DNA from 4 places in the Arthrobacter sp. NQ4 genome. Region 3 is predicted to be linked to each of the others. Evidence: riboswitches for the same ligand, from Rfam matches in the RefSeq annotation. Region 3 holds a riboswitch; each other region holds the start of a gene.
What was found. A riboswitch is a leader RNA that binds a small molecule or an ion and turns the genes downstream of it on or off. The one in region 3 is predicted to bind cyclic di-AMP.
Positions count from the first base shown of each region.

Region 1: it holds a riboswitch for cyclic di-AMP, as region 3 does, so the genes downstream of both, PUN51_RS10785 (hypothetical protein) here and PUN51_RS16790 (M23 family metallopeptidase) in region 3, are expected to answer to the same signal.
Region 2: it holds a riboswitch for cyclic di-AMP, as region 3 does, so the genes downstream of both, PUN51_RS15905 (glycoside hydrolase family 16 protein) here and PUN51_RS16790 (M23 family metallopeptidase) in region 3, are expected to answer to the same signal.
Region 4: it holds a riboswitch for cyclic di-AMP, as region 3 does, so the genes downstream of both, PUN51_RS05715 (C40 family peptidase) here and PUN51_RS16790 (M23 family metallopeptidase) in region 3, are expected to answer to the same signal.

Region 1 covers NZ_JARETC010000005.1:83,532-90,968, forward strand. Annotated here, with positions in the region: gene PUN51_RS10775 (glycosyltransferase family 39 protein) at 1-249, shown strand, start outside; gene PUN51_RS10780 (ArnT family glycosyltransferase) at 256-2,367, shown strand; cyclic di-AMP (ydaO/yuaA leader) riboswitch at 2,609-2,770, shown strand; gene PUN51_RS10785 (hypothetical protein) at 2,776-3,495, shown strand; gene PUN51_RS10790 (glyoxalase superfamily protein) at 3,714-4,163, opposite strand; gene upp (uracil phosphoribosyltransferase) at 4,208-4,843, opposite strand; gene PUN51_RS10800 (phosphatase PAP2 family protein) at 4,856-5,680, opposite strand; gene PUN51_RS10805 (nucleoside deaminase) at 5,736-6,284, shown strand; gene PUN51_RS10810 (glycosyltransferase family 4 protein) at 6,241-7,323, opposite strand; gene PUN51_RS10815 (6-pyruvoyl trahydropterin synthase family protein) at 7,326-7,437, opposite strand, start outside.
Region 2 covers NZ_JARETC010000010.1:46,353-53,789, forward strand. Annotated here, with positions in the region: gene PUN51_RS15865 (hypothetical protein) at 1-275, shown strand, start outside; gene PUN51_RS15870 (hypothetical protein) at 278-844, shown strand; gene PUN51_RS15875 (FMN reductase) at 841-1,467, opposite strand; gene PUN51_RS15880 (PhzF family phenazine biosynthesis protein) at 1,573-2,421, opposite strand; gene rplI (50S ribosomal protein L9) at 2,503-2,955, opposite strand; gene rpsR (30S ribosomal protein S18) at 2,973-3,212, opposite strand; gene PUN51_RS15895 (single-stranded DNA-binding protein) at 3,338-3,913, opposite strand; gene rpsF (30S ribosomal protein S6) at 3,986-4,291, opposite strand; cyclic di-AMP (ydaO/yuaA leader) riboswitch at 4,681-4,832, shown strand; gene PUN51_RS15905 (glycoside hydrolase family 16 protein) at 4,836-5,939, shown strand; gene PUN51_RS15910 (glycosyltransferase) at 6,061-7,254, shown strand; gene PUN51_RS15915 (oligosaccharide flippase family protein) at 7,251-7,437, shown strand, end outside.
Region 3 covers NZ_JARETC010000011.1:87,307-94,743, forward strand. Annotated here, with positions in the region: gene PUN51_RS16780 (NlpC/P60 family protein) at 46-810, opposite strand; gene PUN51_RS16785 (C40 family peptidase) at 975-1,655, opposite strand; cyclic di-AMP (ydaO/yuaA leader) riboswitch at 1,726-1,905, opposite strand; gene PUN51_RS16790 (M23 family metallopeptidase) at 2,034-2,855, opposite strand; cyclic di-AMP (ydaO/yuaA leader) riboswitch at 2,866-3,077, opposite strand; gene PUN51_RS16795 (metal-dependent transcriptional regulator) at 3,215-3,916, opposite strand; gene serC (phosphoserine transaminase) at 4,213-5,343, shown strand; gene PUN51_RS16805 (DUF3027 domain-containing protein) at 5,456-6,001, opposite strand; gene PUN51_RS16810 (cold-shock protein) at 6,008-6,391, opposite strand; gene PUN51_RS16815 (hypothetical protein) at 6,616-6,849, shown strand; gene PUN51_RS16820 (helicase-associated domain-containing protein) at 6,860-7,437, shown strand, end outside.
Region 4 covers NZ_JARETC010000002.1:406,886-414,322, forward strand. Annotated here, with positions in the region: gene PUN51_RS05690 (glucose 1-dehydrogenase) at 1-641, shown strand, start outside; gene PUN51_RS05695 (DUF1810 domain-containing protein) at 684-1,130, opposite strand; gene PUN51_RS05700 (DNA alkylation repair protein) at 1,151-1,681, opposite strand; gene PUN51_RS05705 (TraR/DksA family transcriptional regulator) at 1,678-2,037, opposite strand; gene PUN51_RS05710 (coiled-coil domain-containing protein) at 2,059-3,414, opposite strand; cyclic di-AMP (ydaO/yuaA leader) riboswitch at 3,667-3,838, shown strand; gene PUN51_RS05715 (C40 family peptidase) at 3,842-4,687, shown strand; gene PUN51_RS05720 (protein adenylyltransferase SelO) at 4,796-6,256, opposite strand; gene PUN51_RS05725 (ribonuclease Z) at 6,240-7,187, opposite strand; gene PUN51_RS05730 (mycothiol transferase) at 7,180-7,437, opposite strand, start outside.

The DNA of each region.
Region 1 (7,437 bases), on a different contig from region 3:
AGCCTGGAACTTGCCACGAACACCAACGTCATCGCGCTCGGCGGCTGGAACGGCGGGGATCCATACCCCACGCTCGCCCAGTTCCAGGACATGGTGTCCAAGGGTGAGATCGGATATTACATCCAGGGCGGCGGCATGGGTGGCGGGATGGGCGGCCGGGGCGGCAACCCGGAGGTGGCGGCCTGGGTGCAGGCCAACTTCCAGGCCCAGACCGTGGGCAATTCCACTGTCTACGACCTGGCCAAGTAGCCCGCCATGGCCAGCCCCTACTTCAGCTCCATGACTTCAAGCCCAACAACCGGGTCCACGCGCGCCCGCCTGCATCATGCGTCGGGAGGGGGCGGGGCCACCACGGCCCGGGGGACCAGGCCCGGCAGCCGGAGCCGGGATCCCCTGGGCCGCCGGCGGAACCTCGAACTGGCAGCGGTGCTGGCGGGCACGGCGGCGCTGTACTTATGGAATCTCGGGGCGTCCGGCTGGGCCAACGCCTTCTACTCCGCCGCGGCCCAGGCGGGTTCGCAGGACTGGACGGCCTGGTTCTTCGGTTCCTCGGACGCCGCCAACTCCATCACGGTGGACAAGCCGCCGGCCTCCCTGTGGGTCATGGGGTTGTCGGTCCGGCTGTTTGGGCTGAACCCGTGGAGCATCCTGGTTCCGCAGGCGCTGATGGGCGTAGCGGCCGCCTGGCTGCTCTACCTGTCCGTGCGCCGGACCGCGGTGCATGCCACCGGAGATGCCACCACTGCCCACCGGGCGGGCTTGCTGGGAGCCGCGGTGTTGGCCCTCACCCCGGTTGCCACGCTGATGTTCCGGTTCAACAACCCGGATGCCTTGCTGGTGCTGCTCATGACGGCGGCCGCGTACGCGGTCCTCCGCGCGGTCCAGGAGGACCGGTTGCGCTGGTTCCTGCTGGCCGGGGTGTTCCTGGGCTTTGGGTTCCTGGCCAAGCAACTGCAGGTCCTGCTGGTGGTTCCCGGTTTTGCCGTGGCCTACGCGGTTGCGGGGCCGGGCAGGCTGGGCCGGCGCCTGCTGCGGCTGGCCGCGGCCGGGGCGGCGATGGTGGTTTCCGCGGGCTGGTGGCTCGTGGCCGTGCAGCTGACGCCGGCCGGCATGCGGCCCTACATCGGCGGTTCGCAGGACAACTCCATCCTGGAGCTGACCCTCGGCTACAACGGACTGGGCAGGCTGACGGGCGACGAAACGGGCAGCGTGGGCGGCGGCAACGGCTGGGGCGTTCCGGGCCTGTTCCGGATGTTCAACAACGAGTTCGGTGGCCAGATCGCCTGGCTGCTGCCTTCCGCCCTGATCCTTGCGGCCGGCCTGCTGTGGGTCGGCCGGCGGGCACCGCGGACGGATCCGGTGCGCGCGTCCGTGCTGGTCTGGGGCTCCTGGGTGCTGGTGACCGGCCTGGTGTTCAGCTTCATGGCGGGCATCATCCACCCCTACTACGCCGTGGCGCTGGCGCCGGGCATCGCCGGGCTGACCGGCCTGGGCGCAGTCCTGCTGTGGCAGCACAGGCAGCAGGCGGCCGCCGCAATCGTGCTCGGGGCCGCAGTGGCCGCGGCAGCCCTGACGGCATTCTCCCTGCTGGGCACCACCTCGGCCTACGGTCCGTGGCTGCGCTGGGTGGTCCTTGCAGGCGGGCTGGCCGGGGCAGCAGGAGCGGGCTTCAGCAAGTTCCTGGGCATGCGTTCGGTGCAGCGGGCGACGGCGGCCCTGGCCATCACGGCGTCGCTCGCCGGACCGCTGGCCTACTCCATCTCCACGGCGTCCACAGCGCACAGCGGGGCAATCGTCAGTGCCGGCCCCACGGCCGGCTTCGGCGCTGGGCCGGGCGGTGCTCCCGCCGGCGTCCGGAACAGCCGGAACGGGTCCGGCCCGAACAGCACCGGCGGTTCAAGTATTGCGGGACAGGGGAACACCAACCAGGGCAGTGCGGGGCAGGGCTTCCGGCAGCCAAACGCCCAGGGCGGCGCGGGCTTCGCGGGTGGCCGCGGGGGTGGCGTGGGTGGCCTCCTGGGTGCCCCCACGCCGTCGGCTGACCTGGTCGCCGCGCTCAAGAGCAGCGCCTCAAGCTACACGTGGGCCGCGGCCGTGGTGGGCTCCAACAACGCCGCAGGTTACCAACTGGCAACGGAGCTGCCGGTCATGGCGGTGGGCGGCTTCAACGGCACCGACCCCTCCCCCACGTTGGCGCAGTTCCAGGACCTGGTAGCCCGGGGAGAGATCCATTACTTTATCGGTGGCGGAGCCATGCGCTCCACCACCGGTTCGGACGCTGCCACCCGGATCGCGGAGTGGGTGGCAGCCAATTTCACGTCGCAGATCATGGGCGGCACTACGGTCTACGAACTGACCGGCCACTAGCGGAGGACGCCCCGGGGACCCGGCCTTGGGCTGCATGATGCTCTGGCACGCGAGTGCCCGGGGTGAATGGTGCCCGGGGGCCCGGCAGTCCATTACGGGGATACTCCCGGCGCAGTCAGACAACCCGACGCGCTGCCGGCCGTGACTTCCGTTACCTAAATGTGACTTTCATTTAATCTTCCTGTACCGTCGATTGGGTGCGGTCCCCGTTCGGGCCGCATATCCCGGGTTGACGCCAAGCTCTGCCGCTTCCCCGGATTTCCGATTGAGCAACGGCAGAGGCGGGGGACCCACCGTCCCGGGCAATGATTGCCCTTGGGGTTAAGCCAGTACGTGATTTTTCCGTACGGCCGGATGCCCTCATCCGAACCCGACAGCTAACTCCGCAGGTGTGAGAGGCGATCAATCATGTCCAAAAACACGGCAGAAGCACGCCTGCATGCCAAGGCTAAACATAAGGCCACGCAGCAGGCAAAGAAAACCACCCTCGGCCGCAGGGCCGGAATCCTCGCAGTATCCTGCGCGGTGCTGGTTGGGGTCGGCGCAGCCGGCCAGGCCACCAGCAGCATGGCCCCGGTGTCATCGACCCAGGCAACCCAGGCAGCGTCCGATGCCCAGATGAGCATCGAGAAGAGCGAGATCCGCTCCAACCCGGTGGAGAGCCCCGCTCCCGCCGCAATCGCAGTGGCGCCCCAGGCGGCGGAGCCCGCTCCCGCGGCCCCGGCACCCGCCGCCCCCGCGCCGGCCGCGCCAGCGCCTGCACCGGCACCTGCACCCGAGCCCGCCCCGGCTCCTGAGCCGGCACCCGCCGTCGCGGTCAACGACCCCGCTGGCGCCCAGGCCTACGCCGCCAGCCAGCTGGCCACATTCGGCTGGGGACCGGACCAGATGCAGTGCCTGCAGACCCTGTGGACCAAGGAATCCGACTGGACCACCACGGCCACCAATCCCAGCAGCGGGGCGTACGGAATCGTCCAATCCCTCCCGGCCGAGAAGATGGCCAGCTCCGGCGCGGACTACCTCACCAACTACCGCACCCAGATCAACTGGGGCCTGGATTACATCAAGAAGAGCTATGCCTCCCCGTGCGGTGCGCTCAACTTCCACCTGGCGCACAACTGGTACTAGGCACCGCTCCCCTGCGGCTGCGCGTCGAAGGACCACCCTCCGCGGAGCCTGCCCTGCATTGACCGCGGCCGACGGCGCGTCCCTGCTCTCCGCCGTCGTACGCCTTGGGCAGGGGCACAACAGAGCATTGCAGCATCACCACTGCCCGCATCCAAACGGATGCGGGCAGTGGTGTTTTAACCCCAGGCTGTCTTAACCCCGGGTTGAGCTGCAGTGCCCTATGGTGCGGACGTTAGGGTCGCGGTGGTTGGGGTTGCGGAGCCTGTGATTGCGGTGCTTTCGGTTGCGTCCGGCCCGGCGTTCCGCCACGGGATGTACTGGACGGACCACTTGTTGCCGTCCGGATCGGCGAAGTACACGAAGTGGCCCCACGGCAGCACTTCGATATCACTGACGTCCACACCGTTGTTCTTCAGGTGGTCGTGTGCGGCCTGGATGTCGTCCACCACCAGCTGCAGGTTTGACCCCGTGCCCGGAGTTGCGTCCACCAGCCCCTCCCCCAAACAGATGGAGCAGGCGGATCCGGGCGGCGTCAGCTGCACAAAGCGGATGTCGTCCGAAGGCCGCTCGTCATAGTCGGCGTTGAAGCCCACCCTGTTGACGTAGAAATCCTTGGCGCGGTCGACGTCGGACACGGGGACAAAGACAAGTTCGAGTTTCCAGTCCATCCGCACAGGCTAGCGGCGGTGATCCTGCCGGAAAAGGGGGAAGGCTACCCTGCGATGCCGTACAGGCGGTCGCCGGCATCGCCCAGGCCGGGAACGATGTAGGACTTCTCGTTGAGCTTCTCGTCGATGGAGGCCAGGACGATGTGCACGTTCGCGTCGCCCAGTTCCTCCTCCAGCTTGGCCAGGCCCTCCGGGGCCGCCAGCAGGCAGATGCAGGTGACGTCGGACGCGCCCCGCTTGAAGAGGAACTTGATGGCCTCGCGCAGAGTGCCGCCGGTGGCCAGCATGGGGTCCAGGACGAATACCTGGCGGCCGGTCAGGTCCTCCGGCAGGCGCTCCGCGTAGGTGATGATGTCCAGCGTCTCCTCGTCCCGGGCCATGCCCAGGAAGCCAACCTCGGCGGTGGGGACCAGCTTGGTCATGCCCTCCAGCATGCCCAGGCCTGCGCGCAGGATGGGGACTACCAGCGGGGTGGGCTTGGTGAACGCCGTGCCAATGGTGGTGCTGACGGGGGTTTCGATGGTGACGGGCTCCGTGCGGACCTCCCGCGTGGCTTCGTAGGCCAGCAGGGTCACCAGCTCTTCCGTCAGCTGGCGGAAGACCGGCGACGGCGTGTTCTTGTCCCGCAGGACGGTGAGCTTGTGGGCGACCAGGGGGTGGTCAACAACGAGAGTACGCATCCCCCAAAACTATCATCCGGCGGTGTCCTTGTTGTGGCTGCCGTGGGCATGCTCGTTGCCGTCCCCGCCGTGGTGGTGCACTTCCTCTGCCACCACGTCACGGACGATCGGACGGTCGAACGACGGAGCCGCACCGGCGTGCTCCCGCCTGCGGACCAGGTGGAACAGCCTGTGGGCCAGGATCACCACGCCCACCCAGGTGAGGCCCAGCAGCCACCCTGCCATGACGTCCGTCAGCCAGTGGTGGCCTAGGAAGACGCGGCTGAGCCCCATGGCGATGATGAAGAGCGCGCCGGCCGTGATGGCGGTGACGCGCACCAGCATGGTGTTGAACTGGAGGCAGATGAGGTACACCACCAGGCTGATCACCACGGTGGTATTCAGGGTGTGGCCGCTGGGGAAGGAGGGTGAATCCTCGTAGGGGGGCACCGCGTCCGCATGGTCCGGGCGGGTGCGGCCCACCAGTTTCTTGCCAAAGGTGGTGGCCATAATGGAGACCCCCGCCGCACCGCCGATCAGGACGAGCGGGCGCCAGTTCCGGCTGAGGAACGTCAGCCAGGCGGTCAGGATACTGGCAAGGATGGGCATGCCGATGCCGCCGCCGATGTTGGTGAAGCCGGTCACGAACGCATCAAGTCCGGGGCTGCGCAGGCTCTCGGCCAGGGCCAGGGCAGGTTTGTCCAGGTTGGCCAGGCCGGCAGAATCCACCACGTTGTCGTACACCTCGGCACCCAGCAGTGCCAGGGACACGATGATGACGCCGCCCACAAGGATGGTGAGGACGAGCGCCGCGTAAGGTTTGAACCAGAGACCTAGCCGATCCCGAAGAGTGTCCATGGTGCCTCCCGGCATCCGTAAGTAACCTGAGTATCCCCGAAACTATCATTGAGCCATGCCGTTGCCCGAAAAGAAACATGATGCCTGGATGGGCCTTGCCCTGGCGGAAGCCCGCAGGGCACTCGCCACGGAGGATGTTCCCATCGGCGCCGTGGTGATAGGGCCCGACGGCGGGGTGCTGGGTTCCGGCCGGAACCAGCGGGAGGAACTGGGCGACCCTACGGCCCATGCCGAGGTGGTAGCCATCCGTGAAGCGGCGGCACGGCTGCAGGAACAGGCACGGCTCGACGGCGGCCGCGGCGACGGGTGGCGGTTGTCCGACTGCACGCTGGTGGTCACGCTGGAACCCTGCGCGATGTGTGCCGGAGCGATTGTCCTGGCCCGGATCCCGCGGGTGGTGTTCGGGGCGTGGGACGAGAAGGCCGGCGCCGCAGGCTCGGTGTTCGACATCCTCCGCGAACGCCGGCTCAACCACTGGGTTGAGGTGTATCCGGGAGTCCGCGAGGATGAGTGCGCCATGTTGCTGCGCGGGTTTTTCGCCGGGCACCGCGGAGCAGCCTCTAGTCCGGTTCCGCCAGCAGGGCCAGCACTCCCCTTGCCGTAGTACCCCAGTCCGGAAGGCGTGTCCGCGCCTCCAGCGCTGCTGCGCGCCAGCTTTCCCTCATGTCCGGGTCCTGCAGCCAGTGGCGCAGGACGCCGGCCAGCAGGCGCGGGCTCTCCTGACCACCTTCCGGAAGTGGCAGCGCTGCCCCGGGAAGCCGGGGTCCGCCGTCGGCCGCTGTTAATCCTGCCAGCCCCAGCGCCTCCACCGCCCCTGTCCCTTCACGGACCAGGACCGGGATGCCGCGGGCCAGGGACTCGGTGACGGCCATGCCGAACGCCTCCTGCCGTGACACCAGGAGGCTGAGATCAGTCCGCGCCCATTCAGCTTCCAGTGCTTCGCCGGCGAGCTCACCGGTGAACCGCACCCGTTCCTGCAGCGAATTCTCCATCATGGTGGCCCGGACTTCCCGCGCATAGTCGGAGTCTGCCTGGTCCGAGCCCACCAGGGACGCGGTCCAAGGGAGGTCCCGGACCAGGGCGAGTGCTTCCACCGCCAGCATCTGGTCCTTGTTGGGCAGCAAGGCGGCGACGACTGCCAGATGCGGAGGCGTGGAACCGCCGGCCTGGGCTGCGGGGTCGACTCCGGGCAGGGCGACGTGTGCCTGCGGAAGCCCTCTTTCGGTCAGGACAGATGCGGCCCAGGTGCTGGTGCAGATCACACCGGCTGCTGCGCTGAGCGCCCTGGCCTCGTCTGCCAGGGCTGATTCGCCTGAACTTTCCGGCACCGGCATATGCACCAGCACCCATGTTTCCTGTCCCGCCCGGGCCGCGGCTTCCAGCTCAGCCGGGGCACCAACGGCCACCAGCCCGTCGACGATTGCCACTGCCTGCCCGGGACCTCCCCCAGGTTCGCTTGCTTCGAGGAAGGTGCCCAGCCGGCGTCGTTCGGTGGTGCCGGCGTGCGGCCAGTCCCCCTCAACGCTGATGACGTCCACCGCGGCGCCAAGTTCCCGCAACCCTGACACCAGGCGGGCGTTGTAGACGTTGCCGCCTGAGCTGTGGCGGATGTTGCCGGGGACCAGCAGCCGGATGTGGCGCACGGTCAGGCGGTGAGGTCCAGGGAATAAGCGGCCCACGCGTCCGGATTCTCGCGCAGCGTGACGTCGAGGCCCGCGAGTTCGCGGCCGTCGTCGCTGTCCTTGATCCTGGCGGCG
Region 2 (7,437 bases), on a different contig from region 3:
TGGCGCTCATCTGGGGCATTGCCACCGCACTGCGGCCGCGTGATGCGGGAACGTCGGAAGCCGACAAATACCAGCGCGAGCTTGCCGAGCGCTCGGCACGCCATTACGCAGCCCAGGTCCAGGCTGCCACCGCTGCCAGGGCCGGCCTGGCGGCGGCTACCCACCCCAGCCAGAACGCCCAGCAGCACAACCAGCAGCAGGAATATATCCGGGCGGGTGGCCAGCAAAGCAACCGCACCTGGCAACGGCCAGGAAGTACAAAGAACGGCTCATGAAAATGGAATCCCTTGTGGCCCCGGTCCTCATCCTGCTCGCGGTGATTGCGGGGGTCCTGGTGGCATACAGCGCCGCCCGCAGGCGCAAAGCAGCGCGCGGCGCCGCCCCGTCCCAGCCCGCCGCCACACCCCAGGAACTGGCCCGGACAGCTGCCGGGCGCCTGACGGAGGAACAGCACCGGCGGATCTACGCCCTGATCGCACAGGGCCAGGCCATGGCCGCCATCAAGCTCTACTACGAGGTCACCGGTGAAGGGCTGCGGGCGTCACGCGATGCGGTGGGCGCGTTGGCGGCCCACCCCCAGCCCTACGTGGGCAAGGAGCCCGCACCGGTCATCGAAGAGGACGACGACGAGCCGCAGCGGTTCCCGTACCGCTACCGGGCGATCGCCAGCAAAGGCGACGTGACCCGGGAAGTGAGCAGCAACATGCTCAATGACGAGATCTACGGAAGGATCCGCACGCTGGCCCGGAGCGGCGACACCGAGGCGGCGGCCACGGCGCTGACGCGGCACTCCGATATCTCGCTCAAGCAGGCACGGGAATTCATCGCCCTGCTGGACGACTAGCGGGATCCGGAAATACCGGCCAGCAGCTGCTCGAACGGGAGGGATTCCAGCGGGGCGGACTTCCGGCCCGGCTGAAGCCCCTCCAGCAGGCGGGTGAACTCCCCGGCAGCACGTTCGATCCGGTCCGCGAGGGATGCCCCGCCTTCCTCGGCGGTTCCCCAGTCCTGGGGCCCAGCGAAGACGCCGGTGGCCGCAATGCGCGTCCGAAGGTAGCTGAACAGGGGCCGAAGAGCGTAGTCCAGGACCATCTGGTGCCGGTCCGTTCCACCGGTGGCGCCCAGCAGGACGGCCTTGCCATCCAGCGACTTGGGATCCAGGACGTCGATGAAGGACTTGAAGAGGCCACTGTAGGAGGCGCTGAAGACCGGGGTCACGGCGATGATTCCGTCCGATGCCTCCACACCCGCGATGACGTCCGCCAGCCTCGGGGCGGCGTAGCCGGTGACGAAGTTGTTGGCGATGTCCACCGCAAGGTCGCGGAGCTCGACGACGTCCACGGCCACCTGGTAGCCGCCTGCCTCAAGCTGCCTCGCAGCGGCCGCTGAAAGCTGGTCGGCCAGCAGCCGGCTCGATGAGGGTACGCCAAGTCCTGCGGAGAGGACGGTGATGCGGCGGGTTTCCATGGCATTCTCCTGGTGCTCGTTCAAATCATCATACATGCGTTTGCATCTATACCGTTGAACTGCCGCAGGTGGCGGAGTATTCCCGGAGGTTCTGCGGGACCCTGATCAGAGCAGGACGGTTCCCTGGATGCACGTGGTCGATTCGCCGCCCACCCAGATGTCCCCGCCCTCAGCGCTCACATGGATGCGCCCGGCCCGGCCCAGCACGGTCCCCTGCGAGGCCACGTACTGCTCCGGCGCCCTGCCGGTTCCCATCAGCCATTGGGCTGCACCGGCATTGAAGCTGCCGGTGACGGGGTCCTCGGCCATCGCGTCACCGGGCAGGAACGTGCGCACCTCAAAGTCGGCGCCGGCGCCGGGAGCGTGCGGTCCTATGACGCCGATCTTCAGGTCGCCCATGGCTGCGTGGTTCGGTTCCAGGGCCAGCACCTGCCCGGCGGACTCCAGCAGGACACCGATCCATTCCGGCCCGTTCACCAGCCAGCACGCGTCGACGATGTCGCCGGGGGCCACGCGCAGCGCCGCTGCCAGCTGCCGGCGGACGGGCTCCTCCACGGGGCCGGATCGCGTCAGGGGCGGCGCGGCGAAAGCCAGCCTCCCGCCGTCGCGCTTGATCCGGACAAGCCCCGCCGCGCATTCCTGCACCACGCAGCCGTCGGACTTCGGCACCCCTCCGCTTTCCAGCCAGGTATGGGCAGAGCCCAGAGTCGGGTGGCCCGCAAACGGGAACTCCTCGCTCCCGGTGAAAATCCTGACCCGGTAATCGGCGCGGGGATCCCGGGGAGGCAACAGGAAGGTGGTTTCCGAGAGGTTGGTCCAGTTGGCGAAGTGCTGCATGGTCGCCGCGTCCAGGCCTTTGGCATCAAGCACGACGGCGAGCGGATTGCCACGGTAGGCCAGGCCGGCGAAAACATCCACTTGGTGGAAGGGGCGGGGGCGGGGGTTCGGGTTCACCGGAGCAGGCTACCACCGCACAAACGAAAGACCCCCGCCGCCGGAGTCCGGCGACGGGGGTCGTGACGTGGAGTGGGGAAATTACTTTCCTGCCACCACGTCCAGTTCGATCACAGCGGCAACGTCAGCGTGGAGGCGGACGTTGGCCTGGTAGGAACCGACCGACTTGATGTGTGCGGGCAGTTCAACCTTGCGCTTGTCGATCTTGCCAAGGCCAGCGGCCTCAACAGCGTCGGCGACGTCGCCCTGCTTAACGGTGCCGAACAGGCGGCCGGACTCGCCGGCCTTGACGACGAGCTTGACCGGCTTGGCGGACAGTGCAGCGGCCTGCTTCTGAGCATCTTCCAGGGAAGCGTGCTCGCGGGCGGCGCGGGCAGCCTTGATGGACTCAACCTGCTTCTCGCCACCCTTCGACCAGGTCAGGGCGAAGTTGCGGGGCAGCAGGTAGTTACGTGCGTAACCGTCCTTGACCTCGACAACATCGCCGGCAGCACCGAGACCGGTGACTTCGTGGGTCAGAATGAGCTTTGCCATGTTAGTTAATCCCTTCCTTAGCCGCGGCCAGCGCCGGAGTAAGGCAGCAGAGCAACTTCGCGGGCGTTCTTGATTGCCTGGGCGATCTTGCGCTGTTCCTGCACCGTGACGCCAGTGACGCGACGGGCGCGGATCTTTCCGCGGTCGGAGATGAACTTGCGCAGCAATGCTACGTCCTTGTAGTCGATGACAGTGATGTCAGCGGCCTTCAAGGGGTTGGACTTTGGTTTGGGCTTACGGAGTTCAGCCTTAGCCATCGTGGAGCTCCTATTCTAGGGAGCCCGTGGATATTGATCCACGGGATGGTGGTGGTCCGACGGCGGCAGTGCCTTGGGTGCGTGGCGCACCCGGGCAGTCCCGGCGCCGGGCCGTTATTTGGGTTTTAGAAGGGAGGTTCGGAATCGGGGCCGTTGCCCCAGCCGCCTGCGTTGGAGACACCGGGCGTAGCCCAGGGATCGTCCTGTGCAGCCTGCTGGTTGCCGCCGCCCCAACCTCCACCGGAGTTGCCGCCCTGGTTTCCACCAGAGTTGCCTCCTCCGAAGCCACCGCCGCTGTTGCCGCCGCCGAAGCCGCCGCCACCCTGTCCGCCGGAGCGCTGGGTGCGGTTGACCTTGGCATTGGCGTAGCGCAGGCTGGGGCCGATTTCGTCGACCTCAAGCTCGATAACGGTGCGCTTTTCGCCTTCTTTTGTTTCGTAGGAACGGCTCTTCAGGCGGCCGGTCACGATGACGCGCATGCCCTTGGTCAGGGATTCGGCGACGTTCTCGGCTGCTTCACGCCATACGGCAGCGCGGAGGAACAGGGTTTCCCCGTCCTTCCACTCGTTGGACTGGCGATCAAAGGTGCGGGGGGTGGAAGCGATGGTGAAGTTCGCTACTGCCGAACCGGACGGTGTGAACCGCAATTCCGGGTCATTGGTGAGGTTACCGATGACCGTAATGGTGGTCTCGCCTGCCATCTACTGCCTCCTTGTTCGATCCTGGGTGAAGAGTGCGTTTCCTGCGGGGTAAAGAATGAAGACGGTGCTGAATTACTCAGCAACAACCTTCTGCTCTTCGGGGCGGGTGATCTTGGTGCGCATGATGGTCTCGTTAAGAGACAGCTGGCGGTCAAGTTCCTTGGCGGTCTCCGGCTTGGCGGTGAAGTTCACCACGGCGTAGATACCTTCGGACTTCTTCTTGATGTCGTAAGCCAGACGGCGACGGCCCCAGATGTCAACCTTTTCGATGGTTCCACCATCGTTGGTGATGACGTTCAGGAACTTCTGAAGCGACGGCTCAACGGTACGCTCTTCGACCTCGGGGTCGATGATTACCATCAATTCGTAAGGACGCATATGTGAACCCACCTCCTTTGGGCTAAGCGGTTACGGCATTTCCGTAACAGGAGGTTCATTTGCGATTCCATGCAATGCCTTGCCGCCGGAACGGAGGCAGGACGCAGCACAGACTTCAATATCTTAGTGCATTTGGACCCGATAGGCGATTCGCGCTTGACCCAAGGCTAGCCCCGGTGGAGGTGGGCAGCAGCCGCAGGTTCAGCCATGTGGAAAACCCTGCCGTCACTGGCGCCCATACCAATGCACTTTTACCGACAGGGGAGCGCCACGCCAACGCAGGTGAGGTCCGTTACCTAATTGTGATTCGCAGACCCTTTTCGTGTACGGTCGTCCGGGGGCCGCCCCCAGCCGGCTCCAGTCCCGGATGCCGCCCAACTCTGCCGCGTCCGTGATTATCACCAGATTCCAGGCAGAGGCGGGGGACCCAAGCGTCCCGGGCACGGCAACGCGCCTGCCCTTGGGGTGAAGCCGCAGCACGCGGCCGAATGCCCTCATTCGAACCCGACAGCTAACTCCGCAGGCGACGAGAGGTAGCATCCCCATGCCCGCACCCCGCAAAGGCAGCGCCAAACGAGCGCACCGTTATCAAAATGAGACAGATCACACCTGGACATCCCCGGCCTTCAAGTCCGGTGCTCCGGCCCGGGCGCTCCGCGGCTGGCCCCTTGCCGCCGGTCTTGCCGCAGCACTCCTCGGAGCAGGTTCCCTTGGCCTGGGCCTGACCCACGGTGACGGAACCGCTGACGTGGCGCGGGTGGCGAGTGCAGGGGATGCCGGCAGCGCCGCACCCACCCAAACTCCGGACATTCCGGTCCCCGCTCCAACGCCAGTCCCGGCAGTCGAGGCCGCTCCTGCCGCCGCTCCTTCGCCGGCAGAGGCACCGGCACCTGCCCCCGCAGCAGTACCGGCACCCGCTGCCCCTGCCCCTCCCTCCGAAGCACCCATCGCTGTGGCGCCCGCGGCGGCACAGCTGGCCAGCACCGGGACGCCTGCGCCCGCCGGGGTCCCGGGGAACTGGACCATGACCTTCGCCGACGAGTTCAACGGGGCCGGACTGGACACCGCGAAGTGGTCCGGCTGCTGGTTCTCCCCCGGTTGCGGAACCATGAACAAGGTCTCCACCAGCCCGGCGAACGTCTCCGTGGCCAACGGAAACCTGGCCCTGGGGCTCAGCTCATCCACCTCCGGCGGACTGGTATCCACCAACCCGAAGGGCGGGGCGGGGACCGGCTTCCAGTTCACCACCGGCTACGTCGAGGCCAGGATCAAGTTCCCTGGCAACGCCAACGGCCTCTACAACTGGCCTGCCTTCTGGACCACCGGACAGTCGTGGCCGGCCACCGGCGAAAATGACATCGCCGAGGTCCTGCAGGCCAAGATGACCGTGAACTACCACTCCGGTTCCGGCTCCCACAACCAGGGCGGCGTGGGCGGCAACTGGGCCAACGAGTACCACACCTTTGGCCTGCACCGGATGGCAAACTCCTCTGACGTGTACTTCGACGGCGTCAAGGTCAAGTCCTACCCCACCGACGACGGAAATGCCCCGCAGTACATCGTGCTGAATGTCGGCGCCTCCTCCACGAACCCGGCCTACGGCGCGCCGTCCCAGATGATGGTGGACTACGTGCGCGCCTGGCAGTAGCAGGCCACGCACCCAGGTGAAAGGGCGACGGCGGGACCTCCCGCCGTCGCCCTTTTTCGGCTTCCCTCAAGGTTGCCTAAAGCAACCCTCCGGGGACGGTGTGATCCAGTACACTCTTGCAATGAAGCTCCTGTACGTGACGGAAAGCGTGCCCAACCGGGATCCGGAACTGGGGGATGGAAGCTCGATGATCCCGTACGAAGTGATCCTGCACCTCGCCCCTGCCGTTGCCGTCACGCTGCTGACTTTCTCGGGTCCTGTTCCGGTTCCGGCAGACATCAGGAACCGCTGCGATACCGTGTACGAACTGGCCCCGCGCGAGGAACTTTCGGCCTTTGCCCGCTCCATGGGCGGGCTCACCGGATTAGGAAAACATCGGCGGTCCACCCCCTCCGCCCGCGCCGCCGCGGCCCGGTTGTCCGCAAGCCGGGACGCCACCCTGATCCATGGCCCCCATGCCCTCTTCCTGTCCCACTGCGTCACCGGTCCCCTGGTGCTGCAGACAGTGGACCCTTGGTCCATCCGGGCCGGCATGGACACCGCCATCGCCCGTACCTTCCGACCCGCCTACCGGCTGCGCGAACAATTGGCAGCCCGAGCTGAACGTCAGCTGCCGCCCCGGGCCAGGCTCCTGACCGTCGGAGCCCAGGACGCAGCGGCCTGGTCCGCCACGCTGGGCAGGCCGGTCACGAGCATCCCCAACGGCACGGCGGTGGCCACCGGTCCCCGCCGGGAGCGGCAAGCCCCCGTGGTGTGCTTCGCAGGCAGCCTGAACTACGCGCCGAACGTGGACAGCGCCACGGTACTGGTCAACAGGATCGCGCCGCTCGTGTGGCGGGAGGTCCCGGACGCCCGCTTCGTCATCGCAGGGCGGCGCCCCACACCGGCGGTTCAGGCGCTGGCCGGACCCCGGGTGGATATCCTGGCCAACGTGCCTTCCATCCTGGATGTGTTCCAGGGCGCGGATGTGGCGGTTTTCCCGGACGAACACGGCGTGGGTATCCGGAACTCCGTCCTGGAGGCCCTCGCCGCGGGGCTGCCCGTGGTGGCCACGCCGGTGGCCGCGAGGGAACTTCCCGCACATCCGCTGCTGGCCGTTCGGGACAGCCAGGACACCCTTGTCCGCGAGGTGGTGGAGCACCTCACCGCCCCCAAGCAACCGCCCGGGCCTTCCCACGGCACTGCCGGAACGGCCGCCGCAGGCGCAGTCCGCACCTGGGACACTGTGGCAGGCGAATACCTGGCGGAAGTCCGTGCGGCCATGGCCGCTTCATCCCCGGCGGGGGAGCTTACCCGGACGAACAGGCAACCATGACGTACGCGCCGGGGGAACTGGAGCGCAAGGGAGTCCGGGGAGCCCTGTGGCAGGGGCTGGCCTTCGCCTCGGGCAGGGTGATCGTGCTGGTGACCACGGTGGTCCTGGCACGGCTGCTCTCACCTGAGGAATACGGCCTCGTCGCCTTGGCGCTGGTGCTGATGGCCTACGCCGAGACCATCG
Region 3 (7,437 bases):
TGCCCAATTCGCGGCCTGCGCTGGATCAGGCCGCCACTGGAATGCTTAGTTGACGCGGATGAAGACGGGGCCGGAACCCACGTTCGCGCTGAAGACCACGGTCTGGTTTCCGTTGTAGCCACCGTGGACGGCCATGCCGTTGCCGGCGTACACAGCGATGTGGGCCATGCCCGAGCCGCCGTTGGCGTAGTAGATAAGGTCGCCCGGCTGCGCTTCGGCTGCACTCACGGTGCGGCCCAGGGACAGGTAACCGGCCGGCCAGTCGTGGAAGTGGATGCCCACGGCGGCCAGGGAGTTGGTCACCAGCATGGTGCAGTCCTGCATGACACCGAGCTGCGCGTAGGCTGCGGACAGGATGGCAGCACCCTTGCCGCTGGCCGAAGCCTGGGCTGCAGGGGCGGCCGGAGCGGCAGCCGTGGCAACCTTGGCGGTGACCTTGGGAGCAGCCGGCTGGGCGGCAGGTGCAGCTTCCTGTACCTGAACCTCGGGCTCAGGCTCGGCGACGGGAGCCGGCGTGGTGGTAACGGCAGGCTTCTCGTAGCTGATGGCAATGGTGGAAGCCGCGGAGATCGGGGCGTCGACGACGGATTCAACTTCCATCTGGGATGCGGGAGCGGAATCGCGCTTGACGTTGGTGTCGGCAGCGTTGGCCGCAATGCCGCTGGTCAGGACCAGGCCGGAAGCAGCAGCGATGACAGCAGCCTGGCGGCCCATGCCACCGGCGTTGTCGCTGACAGCTTTGGCAATGACAGAGATCGAGTTGGTTTTGGTGACCTCGGCGCGGTGCCGTGCGGTAGCACGAGTCGTCATCAGTTCTCTCTTTCGTTTTTCCTTCGAACCGCGTGTAAGCAGGCAAAGGGAAGCTGGATGCGCCGGCATCTTGGGGGTACGCCGGCGCATCCCGAACGGGGATGTGGTTTCTAGCGAAAAAGCTTTGGGCAAAGAAATAGCCCTTGGAGCGTGAAGCCCAAGAACTACTTGTTGAGGTGGTAGTACGACGAGGTACCGGTGGCTGCAGGCGAGTGGAGCAGCGTGCCCTGGGAAGGGTTGAGTGCGCTGACCATCATGCCGTTGCCGACGTAGATGCCCACGTGCGCGCCGCCGTTCTGGACCACAAGGTCGCCCGGCTGCGGGGTGGAGGTGGGGGTCATGATGTTCCACGCGTTGGTGCGGGGGATGCTGATGCCGGCCTGGGCGTAGACCCACTGGACGAACCCGGAGCAGTCCCAGCCGGTAACGGGGCTGGTGCCGCCCCAGACGTAGGAGTGGCCGATGCCGGTGTAGGCGATTGCTGCAATACCGGAGGTTGCGGCGGAGACAGTCTCGGCAGCCTTGGCGGCAGGGGCCGCGTCCTGGCCTGCGGTGGCAGCGGCGTCGCGCACGGCCGGGGCGGTGGACTGGGGACGCACCGCTTCCACCTTCGGAGCTGCGGTGGTCTTGACGGCGGGACGCTCGAAGGAAACCGTAGCCGTGGGGGCGGCGGTGACGGCGAGGGCCATCTGGGCCGAACCGGACTCGGTGGATGCGGAGACACCGGCGGTGGTGTCAGCTGCGGTGGCGGGCAGGCCCATGCTCAGGATAAGGCCCGATGCGGCTGCCACAACGGCAGCCTGGCGGCCTACGGTCCCGGCATTTGCACTGACGGCCTTGGACACGGCGTCCAGGGGGTTGGTGCGAACCGTTTGCGCACGGTGGCGCGCAGAATGATGGCGTGAAGACACGAAGGTAGCCTCTCCCAATGCCTGCGAGGTGAGCTGTCGGATTCGGATGGGAGTCACCCGGCCACTCTGCTTCCTGGGAAGCTCATGACTTAACCCCAAGGCCTTCAGGAAATGAAGGCCAAAATTGGTTCCCCCGCCCCTGCCAGACGATGAAATGCGAACGGACCTTGAGCGGTGGCAGAGTTAGGCAATCCACTCAAGAGCGTCAACTTCGGAAAAGTTGACGCGAGTTAGACGGTACAGCAGTTTTGTTTCAATGTCACATTCAGGTCACGGCAGGTCGCTGCGATCTGAGAGTGCACACTCATTCGGTTACAGCCAGCCCATGGGATCGACCACTTCGCCGTTGACCTGGACCTCAAAGTGCAGGTGGCAGCCGGTGGATGCGCCCGTGGTGCCGCTGAGCGCCACGACCTCGCCGCGGGAGACGGTCTGTCCCACCTTGACGTTGAACGACGACAGGTGGTTGTAGGTGGTCTCCAGCCCGTTGCCGTGGTCGATGACCACCCGGTTCCCACCGCCGTACTGGTGCCAGCCTGCGAAGGTCACGGTGCCGGTCGCGGCCGCCAGGACGGACGTTCCGCACTGCGCCACGAAGTCCTGGCCGCGGTGGAAGTCTCCGGAGCCGCCGGTGATGGGGCTCACCCGGTAGCCAAAGGGCGACGCGGTGGTGAGGGATGCCAGCGGTGCGGCCAGGGTGCCGGCCGAGGCTGCCCGGGTGACGGAGCCGGCGGACTGGGCGCTCAGGAGCTGCTTCAGCTTCCCGTCGGGGTCGGCCTGGGTCACCACTGCCGAACGGCTGAAGTCGATCTGGGCGCCAATATCAGCGGAAATCTGGGGCTGCGGACTGACGGCGGAGGCTGCCAGTGGCGCGTTGCCGGCGGCATCGGTGGCCATGACGGGGCTGGTGGCGGGCACCGTGACCGTCAGCACCAGGCCGGTGGCGGCCAGGGCGATTCCGGCTTTCTGGCCAATGCCGCTGGCGGCGGCAAACTCCGTCACCTGCCGGAACGGACCCCGGCGGCGGCGCGCGTCACGATGCAGATCGCGGGGGCGCTCCGCTGCGACATCTTCGACAACCCGGGGTGCCGAAGGGGGGCCTGCCGCGCGGCGGCGGCCCCGGGAGGTCTGCATGGTCAAGAAGGGTTCCTCTCTGGAAAAGCCTGCGGAGTTAGCTGTCGGATTCGGGTCAGAGAGATCAAAGACCCGGCCCGTCATGGGCAAGCTTCTGCACAGGGGTATTCCCGGAAGAATCCTTCACTGGAGAGGCTTGCTGCTGACGGACTTCACCCCAAGGCAGTCCCCCGCTGCCAATTGTGGTTCCCCCGCCTCTGCCAGTAACGACTCATGCACCCGATCCGCTGGCAGAGCTCGGCTCCGGATCGGGTAACGCTTAAGTATCAACGATTGGTTCCACTATAGGGCCTTAAGACCCTAGGTAACAATTCCGTTATCTTTGCGTGGAAGCGCTTCGCCGGGGTATGAGGCGCGGCTCAGGGCTGGGTGACGGCGACAAAAACATGCGCGGCAACCTCGGGCGGCAGCTCCAGTGCCCCTTCGATTCCGGACACCCGCACGGAGATGTAATCTCCCACGCGTTCCAGCGCAACGGCGGCGCCGGGCCGGATCCCGCCTTCGTCCAGCTGCGCCAGCAGTTCGGGCTCCACCTGGATGGGTTCGGCCAGCCGGCTGATGGTCACGGCAGAGGCGGGGCCGTAGCCCTTCATGGCCTCCACCAGGCTGATGACCGCGTCGGCGGAGCCGGTGGCCGGCTGTCCGCCCAGGGCGGCGAGGCCGGGGATCGGGTTGCCGTAGGGCGATTCGGTGGGGTGGTCCAGCATCTCGTAGATGCGCCGCTCAACGCGCTCGCTCATGACGTGTTCCCAGCGGCAGGCTTCGTCGTGCACGTAGGCCCAGTCCAAACCGATGACGTCAGCCAGCAGGCGTTCGGCCAGCCGGTGCTTGCGCATGACCTCGGTGGCCCGCTTGCGGCCCGTGTCCGTGAGTTCCAGGTGCCTGTCGCCGGAGACGACGACGAGTCCGTCGCGTTCCATCCTGCCGATGGTCTGGGACACCGTGGGGCCGGAGTGGCGCAGACGCTCGGCGATACGGGCCCGAAGGGCAACGATGTTTTCTTCCTCAAGCTCCAAGATGGTCCTGAGGTACATCTCCGTAGTGTCGATCAGATCCGTCATCCAGCTCAGCTCCTCGAGCGCAGTACCTTGCGTTGTCCCACCGTACCGCTCTGTTCCCGTGAGGTAGTCCGGGGGCTAGCTTAGCCTATTTTGACTTTGTCCGAATAGCTGCCCCCTGCGCAGCCACCCCTGGACGGGACCGTCTCATTGTCTGGACTTTGCCCGCACCGGCTCCCGCACCCACTGCCCTTCAGGCAGAATGGAACAGGCCTGCCACGCAGCCACCGCGCGCTGCCGGCCACCCCTTACCCGCCCGTCCGGACCAAAGTTTTCGTCCCCGCCGAATTGGAGCACCTGTGAGCGACACCAGCATCACGATCCCCGCCGACCTCCTGCCCAAGGACGGGCGGTTCGGCGCCGGCCCGTCAAAGGTCCGCCAGGAACAGATTGATGCCCTGGCAGCAGCGTCCAAGACCATCCTCGGCACCTCGCACCGGCAGGCGCCGGTCAAGAACCTGGTCGGATCCGTCCGCGACGGGCTGAGCCAGTTCTTCCGTGCCCCGGAGGGGTATGAGGTGGTCCTCGGCGTTGGCGGCTCCACGGCGTTCTGGGACATCGCAAGCTTTGGCCTGGTGGAGAAGAAGGCCCAGCACCTCTCCTTCGGTGAATTCGGGTCAAAGTTCGCCGCAGCCACCAACAAGGCGCCCTTCCTGGAGTCCTCCTCGATCATCAAATCCGAGCCCGGCACCCGTCCGGCGGCGCAGGCCGAGGCCGGCGTGGACGTCTATGCCTGGCCGCAGAATGAGACCTCCACCGGCGTGGCGGCCCCGGTCACGCGCGTCTCCGGGGCCGACGAGGGATCGCTGGTGCTGGTGGACGCCACCTCGGCGGCCGGCGGCCTGGACGTGGACGTTGCCCAGAGCGACGTCTACTACTTCGCCCCGCAAAAGAACTTCGCCTCCGACGGCGGCCTCTGGCTTGGCCTGTTCTCTCCCGCCGCCATCGAGCGTGCCGCGCGGATCAAGGCCAGCGGCCGGTGGATCCCGGATTTCCTGGACCTCCAGACCGCCATCGACAACTCCCGCCTGAACCAGACGTACAACACGCCTTCGCTGTCCACGCTGGTCACCCTGGACGCCCAGGTCCAGTGGCTGAACTCCAACGGCGGCCTGGACTTTGCCGCCGCGCGCACCGCTGACTCCGCAGGGCGCATCTACAGCTGGGCCGAGGCCTCCGATTTTGCCACCCCGTTCGTGGCCAACCCGGAGGAACGCTCCAACGTCATCGCCACCATCGACTTCGACGAATCGGTTGATGCGGCAGCTGTTGCCAAGGTCCTGCGCGCCAACGGCATCGTGGACACTGAGCCCTACCGGAAGCTGGGCCGCAACCAGCTGCGCATCGCCACCTTCGTGGCCATCGAGCCGGACGATGTCTCGGCCCTGCTGTCCAGCATCGACTACGTGGTGGGCGAGCTGCGGAAGTAGGCACGGCCTGCACGTACGCATAACGTACGACGGCGCCGCCCGGGTTCTTCCCGGACGGCGCCGTTTTTCGTTGTCCAGCCAAGGGGTGGCCGGTTTCCCGACGGAGGTGCGGTCAGGCTCCTGCCTGGGTGCCGGCGTCGTCCGTCGAATCCCGGGCCTCTTCCGCTGATTCCTGGCCATTCTCTGCAGGGACGTCAACTTCAGGGCTGTCCGTTTCAGGGGCATTCGCTTCAGGGGCGTCTGCTTCGGACTCCTGCTGCTGGTCCTCAGGGCGGACGCGTTCGGCCCAGGGCACCCACTCGGGGGCGAGGATCGAATTCTCGGACGGCAGCAGTCCCAGCTCATTGACCGTAACCACCTTGGAGCGCGAGTTGCGGGTCAGCACCGCGTACCACTGCCACCCTGCGTAGCCGGGCAGCCTCGACTCGAACAGGTGCGTGACCAGCCGGTCGCCCTCGCTCTTGGCCGCCAGGTGCGGGCCAATGGTGGCCGCCGGCGTGATGCCCTCCAACGCGGTCCGGGCGGTGTCCACCGCCGCGGCCAGGAAAGCGTCCGGCTTGCCTGTGCGCCACACGGGCACCCCGGCCTTGCGCTTGGCCGGAGTCTTGGCGGCCTGCTCCTGCACTGGGGTGCCCAGCTGTTCAGAATCGGGAGTCATGGGCGCCTAAACGTCCAGCTCGTCGGCGACCTTGCGCAGGGCGGCAGCAATGGCCTTGCCCTTGTTGCCGTCCGGGTACTTGCCCTTGGACAGGGTCCCGGACAGGTTGTCGAGGACGGTCACCAAGTCCTGCACCAGCGGGGCGAGGTCCTTGGCGCTGGGACGCTTGGCCTTGGCAATGGATGGCGTCTTGTCCAGCACCCGCAGGCCCAGTGCCTGGGCGCCCTTGCGCCCGTCAGCTACTCCGAACTCCACCCGGGTGCCGGCCTTCAGCTCCGTGACGCCCTCGGGCAACGATGACTTGGGCAGGAAAACCTCCTGGCCGTCTTCGCCCGCGAGGAACCCAAAGCCCTTGTCCTTGTCATACCACTTGACCTTGCCGGTAGGCACGTAATCAACCTTCTTCGTTCTGCTGTCATGAGACACGGCCGGCTGCCACCGCATCCGCATTGTTGTGCGGGTTCAGGGTATGGCAAACGGAAACCGTGTTGGTCTGTATGCTTCAAGGTTATCCTGCCGCATGGCCTATTGATGCTTTGGGCAGCACTGTTCCGCCGCAGGCGCAAGGCCCCGGCTTTTACCCGCACCGCTGCGGGCGCGGTAGCGTTGCGTCCATGACTCCCTCGCGTTACCGGCGGCCGTTGATGGTCCTCGCAGCAGTTGTTGCCGTGATGTCCCTGATAGCCGTGGCGGCTGTCATGGCGCTTGCCTTCGCCGGCTCGGTAGCTCCTGCCTGGATCACCTACACCGCGCTTTACGGCCTGCCGGTGGCCTTCATCCTGATGCTCCTGCTGGTCCTGGACGGTGTTGCCGCCCGGCGGCGGGCGGGAAGGGCGCAGCAGCGGTAACGTTGGACTGATGTCCCTCATTCGCGCGCTTGGCAAGGACCTGGAGGCACGCAGCGACGATTCGTTGCGGGCCCTGTTCGCCGCGCGGCCGGACCTCATATCCCCATCCGTGCCGGACTTTGCCGCACTGGCGGCACGCGCCAGTTCCCGCGTCAGCGTCCAGCGCGCCCTGGAGCGGCTCGACCGGCCGCACATGCAGGTCCTGGAAACCCTCCATCTGTGCACCAACACCGACACCGGACACAGCGCCTCCGCTGAAGGAGTGCACAGACTGATCCACGGCTCCGCCCTGGCTACCGTCACTCAAATCCTGGGCACCCTGCAGGAGCTGGCCCTGGTGCACCCTGCCCCTCCCCCGCACGGCACCCCTTCCCCGGCCGCCGACCAGCCGTTCTACCTCCCGGTGGGCTCCCTCAAGGACGTGGTGGGGATCTATCCGGCCGGCCTGGGCCGCAGCTATACCGAGCTGGTCCGCCTGCAGCCGGCCTTCGCCCAGCGCGCCGTGCAGCTGGTCTCGGAGCTGCACCACAGCGGGTTCGCAATCCAGGAAGCCACCACGCCCATGGAGGCGGCCCTGGCCCTTCAGCA
Region 4 (7,437 bases), on a different contig from region 3:
CGCAGGAAGAGGAGGACGCCTCGCGCATTGCCGGACTCATTGAGGCCGCGGGCCGCAAGGCCGTCAAGGTACCCGGCGACCTGAAGGACTCCGCCGTGTGCCGGGAACTGGTGGACACGGCGGTGGCCGTGCTGGGCGGGGTTGACATCCTGGTCAACAACGCCGGAAAACAGGTTGCGCAGGAGGACCTGCAGGACATCAGCGACGAGCAGTTCGACCACACGCTGAAGACCAACGTCTATGCCATGTTCTGGGTGACCAAGGCCGCCGTGCCGCACATGCCGGCGGGCTCAACCATCATCAACACCACGTCGATCCAGGCCTACAACCCGTCCCCCACGCTGGTGGACTACGCCACCACCAAGGCCAGCATCAACAACTTCACCAAGGGCCTGGCCCAGCAGCTGGCGCCCAAGGGAATCCGGGTAAACGCGGTGGCCCCGGGGCCCATCTGGACGCCCCTGCAGGTCAGCAGCGGCCAGCCCAAGGAGGAACTGCCCGAGTTTGGCCAGTCCACTCCCCTGGGCCGCGCGGGCCAGCCCGCCGAGCTTGCCCCCGCCTATGTCTTCCTGGCCTCGCCCGAGTCCAGCTACGTCGTGGGCGAGACGCTCAACGTCAACGGCGGCAGCCCAACACCGTAGCGCGCCCCGGGCTCCCCGCAGCAGCGGGGCAGCCGCCGGAGGTCAGCCGGCCGCGTCCTGGCCGGCCAGGAGCTCGTCCGTGGCCGGGTCCGGTTCCCCGTTGAAGAACTGGGCGAGGACGGTCTTGAACACTGTTTCTCCGGGCGCCGCCCGGAGGAACAGTGTCATGCTGGAGCGGAGTTTCCTGGCGTCGATACCGCCGAAAATGTCTTCGGCCGACCGGTCGGCGTGGTTTGCCAGGACCAGCGCGCACTCCAGGAGCCGCGGACCCAGCACCTCGTGGTCCAGGTAGGCGCGGGCCTCCGCCAGCGAGGAAATGGCGTACTTGCGGGACGTGTCGCTCTGTCCCAGCCCGGCAATCTGCGGGAAGACAAACCACATCCAGTGCCCGGACTTCCTGCCGACCTGCAGCTCGCCCAGCGCCTGCTCATAGGTTCCGCCGGTGTTTTGGGCGGCAACAAAACGCTCAAGGTCAAACGGTTCATTCATGTGGATCTCCTCGGTACGTTTCAAATGGACAAGTCTTTTTCAAGGGCGCCGGCCGCCTCACGCAGCTGGGGGTCCGGGTCTTCCCGCCACCGCGCCAGGACAACGCCTGCCCGCTGCCGCTCGCGCTTCCCCAGCCCCGCCAGCAACGGGACCAGGACGTCGGTAAGAAGGGGCCCGGTCAGGTCGGCCGCCTGCGCGGAGCGAAGGAAGCCCTCCAGCCGGGTCAGGTCAGAGTGACGGAGCAGCCGCACCCGTGACTGCAGCAGCACCACCGCTGCCAGGCGGCGCTCGAACACCGGCCGGGAACCGGGCCGCGGCTGACCCCACAGGGCGGACGCCAGCATGACCGTGCCGTCATGGTCCAGGTCCTTGAACTTCCGCAGCGCATCACGCACGGTCCCGCGGACGGCCCCCACGGACGAACCATAAGAGGCCAGTACCCCGCCCAGCCGGGCCCCGACGTCGTCCGCCCGGTACCAGGCGCCCTCGTTTTGGAGGGTCCGGTCCACGAAATCCGCCGCCGCGGACACAACGTCCGCCGTGCCGGTCACCGCCCGCGCCCGGACGCCGCATGCCGGATGCAGTACGGGGTCCAGGGGCGGGCTTCCAGCCTGCCCTCGGCGATGGGCTCCCCGCAGACGGCGCAGGTGCCATAGGTCCCCGCCGCCAGCCGGGCAAGGGCCGCCTCAATCTGGTCCAGGCCCGCCGAACTCTGTTTCAGGAGCGCGGAGGCCTGTGAGAGTTCGAAGGCGATGGTGGCACCCTCGGGATCGTGCTCGTCGTCGACGTTGGAATCCTGGCGCGCCGAGTTTGCTGCCTCGATGTCCGCCCGCAGCGCCGGCAATAGTGCCAGGCGCCGCGCCCGCTCCTCTTCGAGCAGCGCACGGAACCGTTCGAAATCTGGCATGTTGACAGCCTAACGCGTCAGTCAGTACCAGTTCAGGGATACGGAGTGGTTCCAGGCCGCGCACGGGGAACCGTAGCGGTCGCGGATGTAGCCCAGGCCCCATTCGATCTGGGTGCGGTAGCTGGTGAGCCAGTCACCGCCGGCGCTGGCGTACTTCCCCGGGGGCAGGGCCTGCGGAATCCCATAGGCTCCGGAATAGGCGTTGGTGGCGGTGGTCAGCCAGTTGGACTCCTTGGTCCACAGCTGGGCCAGGCACAGGAACTGGTCCTGGCCCCACCCGTAGGCGGGCAGGCGTCCGGACGCGTAGCTTTTGGCCCCGGCGGGGTCGTTCACCGCACCGCCGGGAACAGAAGGCACGACGACGGCGGGAGGGCTTGGCGGGGCCGGTGCCGGGTCTTCCGGAGCGGGAGGGCCGGGGTTGCTGACGCCGGGATTGCTGACGGCGCCGGGGGCCGGACCGGGTTGGGCCGGATTGGCCTGGCCAGGGTCGGCAGCGGGTGCGGGCGCCTTTGGCTGCCGGGCTGCCACTGCGGCCGCCCTGGCTGCAGCCTCCGCCTGCCCGCGGGCCTGCTCCTCAGCGGCGGCACGTTTGGCCGCCTGGGCCGCCTCGTAGGCGGCCAGTGCGGCCTGGCCCTGGCGGTACTCACCCTCCATGGCCGCCGTCGTACCTTTCAGGGTGGCGAGCTGGGCGGTCAGCTCGCTGCCGTGCCGCTGCTCCTCTGCGACGCGCCGGGCCAGCGAATCCTGGGCGGAACGTGCGGCGTCCAGTTTTGCTTTCGCTTCCCCGGACAGGCGTTCCCGCTCGCTCCTGGCGGCTTTTTCCTGTTCGGTGAGGGCGGTGGCCGTCTTTTCGGCGGCGGCAGCATTGGCGACCAGGGTGGCAGTCTTGTCGCCCACGAGCTTGACCAGGTTGAGCCCCTGGACGCTGTTGGTTTCCAGGGCGTCCAGCGCGACGAAGAATCCTGCATTGGTACCGCCGGTCTTGTAGGACTGGACGGCCAGGGCACCGATGTCCTTCCGGTGCCGGGCCAGCTCCGCGTTGGCACGGGCAGCGTGGGCGGACAGGGTATCCAGGCGGGAGGTGGCTGCCTGCAGCGCGGCGTCTGCGGCGGCATAGTCGGCGGCCGAGCGCACGGCCATCCCGCCTGCTGCCTCCGAATCCGCCTCAAGGTCCGTCAGGAGTCCATTAATGGTGGCGATTTCTGCGGCTTTTGCCGCTTCGGACGATTTCGCCTCCTGCACGTCCGCCCAGGAGGGATACCCGCCGGGCGGTGGCGGCTCGTCGGCCGCCGCCGGCAGCATGGTGCCTGCGGCCAGGGCAAGGGCCAGGAGGCCTCCCTGCCAAGGGAGCCTCGCGATGGTCACGAACAGGGGCATAGTCCGGAAGCTTACCGCCGGATTCCCGCGCAACGCAGGCTGCTGTTTCCACATTGTTACCGTGCTCAACAGGAAAAGTATCAGCAGAGGTCCGCTCAGGAACGCCCTGGAATGTCCAGACGTTTGCGCAATGCGAGAGAAGAACCTCGTATGTTATCCAAATGTGACAATTGCGATGCACCTGGGTTATGGTCGACTGGTGTCCCTCTCAGACGGGACATTCCCGTCAGCATGCCGAGCCCTGCCGCTGATCATGGGATCCAACCGCTCCAGTTGGCAGGGACGGGGGAACCAAGTTTCCACGGCCATATTGTGGCCTAGGGGTTAAGTCGAATGCGCTTCCGCCTACCGCGGAGCCGCTTCCGGCCGGGTATCTCCAGCCCGAACCCGACAGCTCACCCCGCAGGCATGGGAGAGGCGATCAACCGTGTCAAAAAATTCCATTTCAGCCCGTCACCGCGCGACTCCGGCCCGCTCCATTGTGCTCGAGGGCCTCGCCGTAACAGCAAAATCCCAAGCCCGCTCGCTGGGCCGCCCGGCGCTCGCCGTTGCTGCAGCGTCCGGCATTGCCTTCGGAGTCGGCGCCCCGGCCCATGCAGGTGTATCCGGCCCGGACACCACTGAGCAGACCAGCGTCCAGGCCACCTCGGCACCCGCTGCCCCGGCCGCAGCCCCCGCTGCAGCAGCAGGCAACGTCCACACCGTCGTTTCCGGCGACACCCTTGGCGCCATCGCTTCAGCCTACGGCGTCAGCCTCAATGACGTGCTGTCCGCCAACGGCCTGGGACTGTCCTCGATCATCTACCCGGGCGACCAGATCCAGATTCCGGGCGCAGGCTACACCGCAGCCCCGGCGCCGGCCCCTGCAGCAGCACCCGTGCAGGCCGCAGCCGCCACCGCTCCGGCGAACACCGGCATGAACATGTCTTACGCCTCGGCAACCCCCGTGGCATCAACCACCGGCACCGGCTCCGGCGCAGCGATCCTCGCCTCGGCCTACGGCCAGCTGGGCGTCAAGCAGGATTGCACCGCCATGGTCGAGAAGGCGCTGCGTTCCGTCGGCAAGTCCGTGGGCGACCTGGCCCCCACCCAGTTCTTCCAGTACGGCACCGTTGTAGGCGCTCCCGCCCCCGGCGACCTGATCATCACCTCCGGCCACGTGGGCGTTTACGCAGGCAACGGCCAGGTTGTCAGCGGCGGCGTCAACGGCTTCGACACGCAGGTGCACTCCATCAGCTGGCTCGGCGGCTACTCCGCTGTGCGCGTAGCCTAGTCTTCGCACTGTCCGGTGCCCTTGGCGGCCCCGGACGAAGCAGGAGGGTGGCAGCCGGGAATACCGGTTGCCACCCTCCTGTCGTTTTGCCCCCGCGGCCCGCTGCGGTCAGGTGCCGCAGAAGGTCATGTAGCTGCCGAAGTCGTCGGGCGCCCCCTGCAGGTAGCGTTCCAGGCCGGGCCGCTCGGTGAAGGGGGCGCTGACCGCCTCCAGCAGTTGCTGCAGTGGAGCCAGGTTTCCGGCGGTGGCAGCGGACAGCGCCTCTTCCACCAGGTGGTTCCGCGGAATGTAGGCCGGGTTCACGCTGTCCATCAGCTCCGGGTCAGGTTGCAGCGCCTGCCACCGGTCCAGCCAGGCATCGAGGGCGGCCAGGTCGAGGACCATGCCGCGCACGGGACGAAGGTCCCCGCGGGCCGCTTTGCCCAGGTTGCGGAAGAACAGGGTGTAGTCCACGGGTCCGTCCTTAAGAAGGTCGAGGACATCATCCACCAGGGCCCCGGCGCCGTTTTCATCGACGCTGTCCAGTCCCAGCTTGGCCGTAATCCCGCGGGTCCATGCCTGGCTGTAGTGGCCCCGGAAACTGCCCAGGACCTCCACTGCCGGGGCCACGGCCTTCTCCTGGTCCTTGTCAATCAGCGGCAGCATGGCCTCGGCGAGCCGGGCCAGGTTCCATTCGGCCAGGACAGGCTGGTTGGCATAGGCATAGCGTCCGCCGACGTCAATGGAACTGTAAACGGCGGCCGGGTTGAAGGCATCCATGAACGCGCACGGGCCGTAGTCGATGGTTTCCCCGGAGATGGTCATGTTGTCCGTGTTCATGACCCCGTGTACGAAGCCAACGAGCATCCACCGGGCCACCAGCTCCGCCTGGGCGGAGACGACCGCCGCGAACAGCGCAAGGTAAGGGTTGTCGGCATCCGCCGCGAGGGGGTAGTGCCTGCCGATGGCGTGGTCCGCCAGCCGCTTCAGGAGGTCCATATTTTCGGTGGCGCGGGCGTACTGGAAGCTGCCGACGCGCAAATGGCTGCCCGCAACCCGCGCCAGGACGGCACCGGGCAGCATGTCATCGCGCCGGACCTGCCGGCCGGTGGCCACGACGGCGAGTGAACGGGTGGTGGGAATGTGCAGTGCGTGCATGGCCTCACTGACTATGTACTCACGCAGCATGGGCCCGACCACGGCACGGCCGTCCCCCGCGCGGGCGAAGGGCGTTCGCCCCGAACCTTTGAGATGGACGTCCAGGAGGCGGCCGGCCCGGTCAGTGACCTCGCCCAGCAGCAGGGCCCGTCCGTCGCCGAGCAGGGGCGAATACCCGCCAAACTGGTGTCCGGCGTACGCCTGCGCCACGGGTGTGGCACCGGCCGGCACATGGTTTCCCACAAGGAGCCGCACACCCTCGGGGCTGCGCAGGTACTGCGGGTCGAGGCCCAGGTCCGTTGCCAGTTTCCCGTTCAGGACGAGGAGCTCAGGGCTGGGCGCTTCCTCGGCCTGCCAGGGCACGGCGAGTTCCGCCAGTTCCCGGGCGAAACGGCCATCGAAAGTGACCGTGGATTCAGCTGCTGCCGTCATGGTTCAACCCTATCGCCGTTGTTGGGGCCGCAGCCTCTGCCGCTGGTTGCCGCCGCCGTGGGACGGGGATGCGGTCAAGGTCGTTGGCGGCGATCACGGTAACCCCCGGAGCCCGTGCCTGCGCCTGTTGTTCCAGCACGGAAACGTCGTCGCCGTACCGTGCGGAGAAGTGGGTGAGCACCAGGGTGCGGGCCCTGCCGGAGGCCGCCAGCTCCCCGGCCTGCCCGGCAGTGAGGTGCAGGTATTGCCGTGCCAGGGCGTCGTCGTCGTCACTGAACGTTGACTCGGTGACCAGCAGGTCAGCCCCGTCCGCCAGGTCCTCGGCGCCCGGGCACGGCGCGGTGTCCATAATGAAGGCGAAGCGCTGGCCCGGCCTGGGTACGCTCACATCCTCCAGCCTGACTGCCCCAAGGACGCCGTCGCGTTGCAGCCGGCCCACATCCGGCCCTCCGATTCCTGCCGCCCGGAGCCGCTCCGGCAGTAACGTGCGTCCGTCAGGCTCCCTTAGCTGGTAACCGTAGGTCTCGATGCGGTGCCTCAGGGGCTGCACCTCCAGGCAGTCCGCCACGGGCCCGGCGCCCGAATGCGGGTGGAGCCGCAGGTCGATGCCGGGCGAACCCACTGCCACCAAGGCCTGCACCACCGGGTCACCCGACGCCGGATAGTGCAGGTGGACAGGGTGTGGCACACCGTCAAGGGCCATCCGGGACAGGACCCCAGGCAACCCGTAGCAGTGGTCACCGTGCACATGGGTGAGGCAGATCCTGGTGATGTGGCCGGCCGCGACGCCGGCGTGGATCATCTGGCGCTGGGTTCCCTCACCGGGGTCGAAAAGCAGCCCCTCGCCGTCCCAGCGCAGGAAGTAGCCGTTGTGGTTCCGGGTCCGGGTGGGAACCTGGGAAGCGGTGCCCAATACCACCAGTTCACGCACCGCCGGCGCCTGCCGTTCCGCCATGCAGCCCCTTGGCGTAGGCGGCCTGGCCGATGTGCTGAAGGCAGTCCCCCAGAATGCTGACCAGCCGCACTCCGAGGGTCACAGGTGGATTCCAGTGCCTGTCAACCACGCGGTCCAGGTCCGGATCAGCAATGTCTTCCAGGACCTTGGCGGTCTGCCGGTGGACGGCTTCGTAGTACTCCTGCAACAGCTCCCGCGGCGCCCTGACGGCGTCCACCTGTTCACT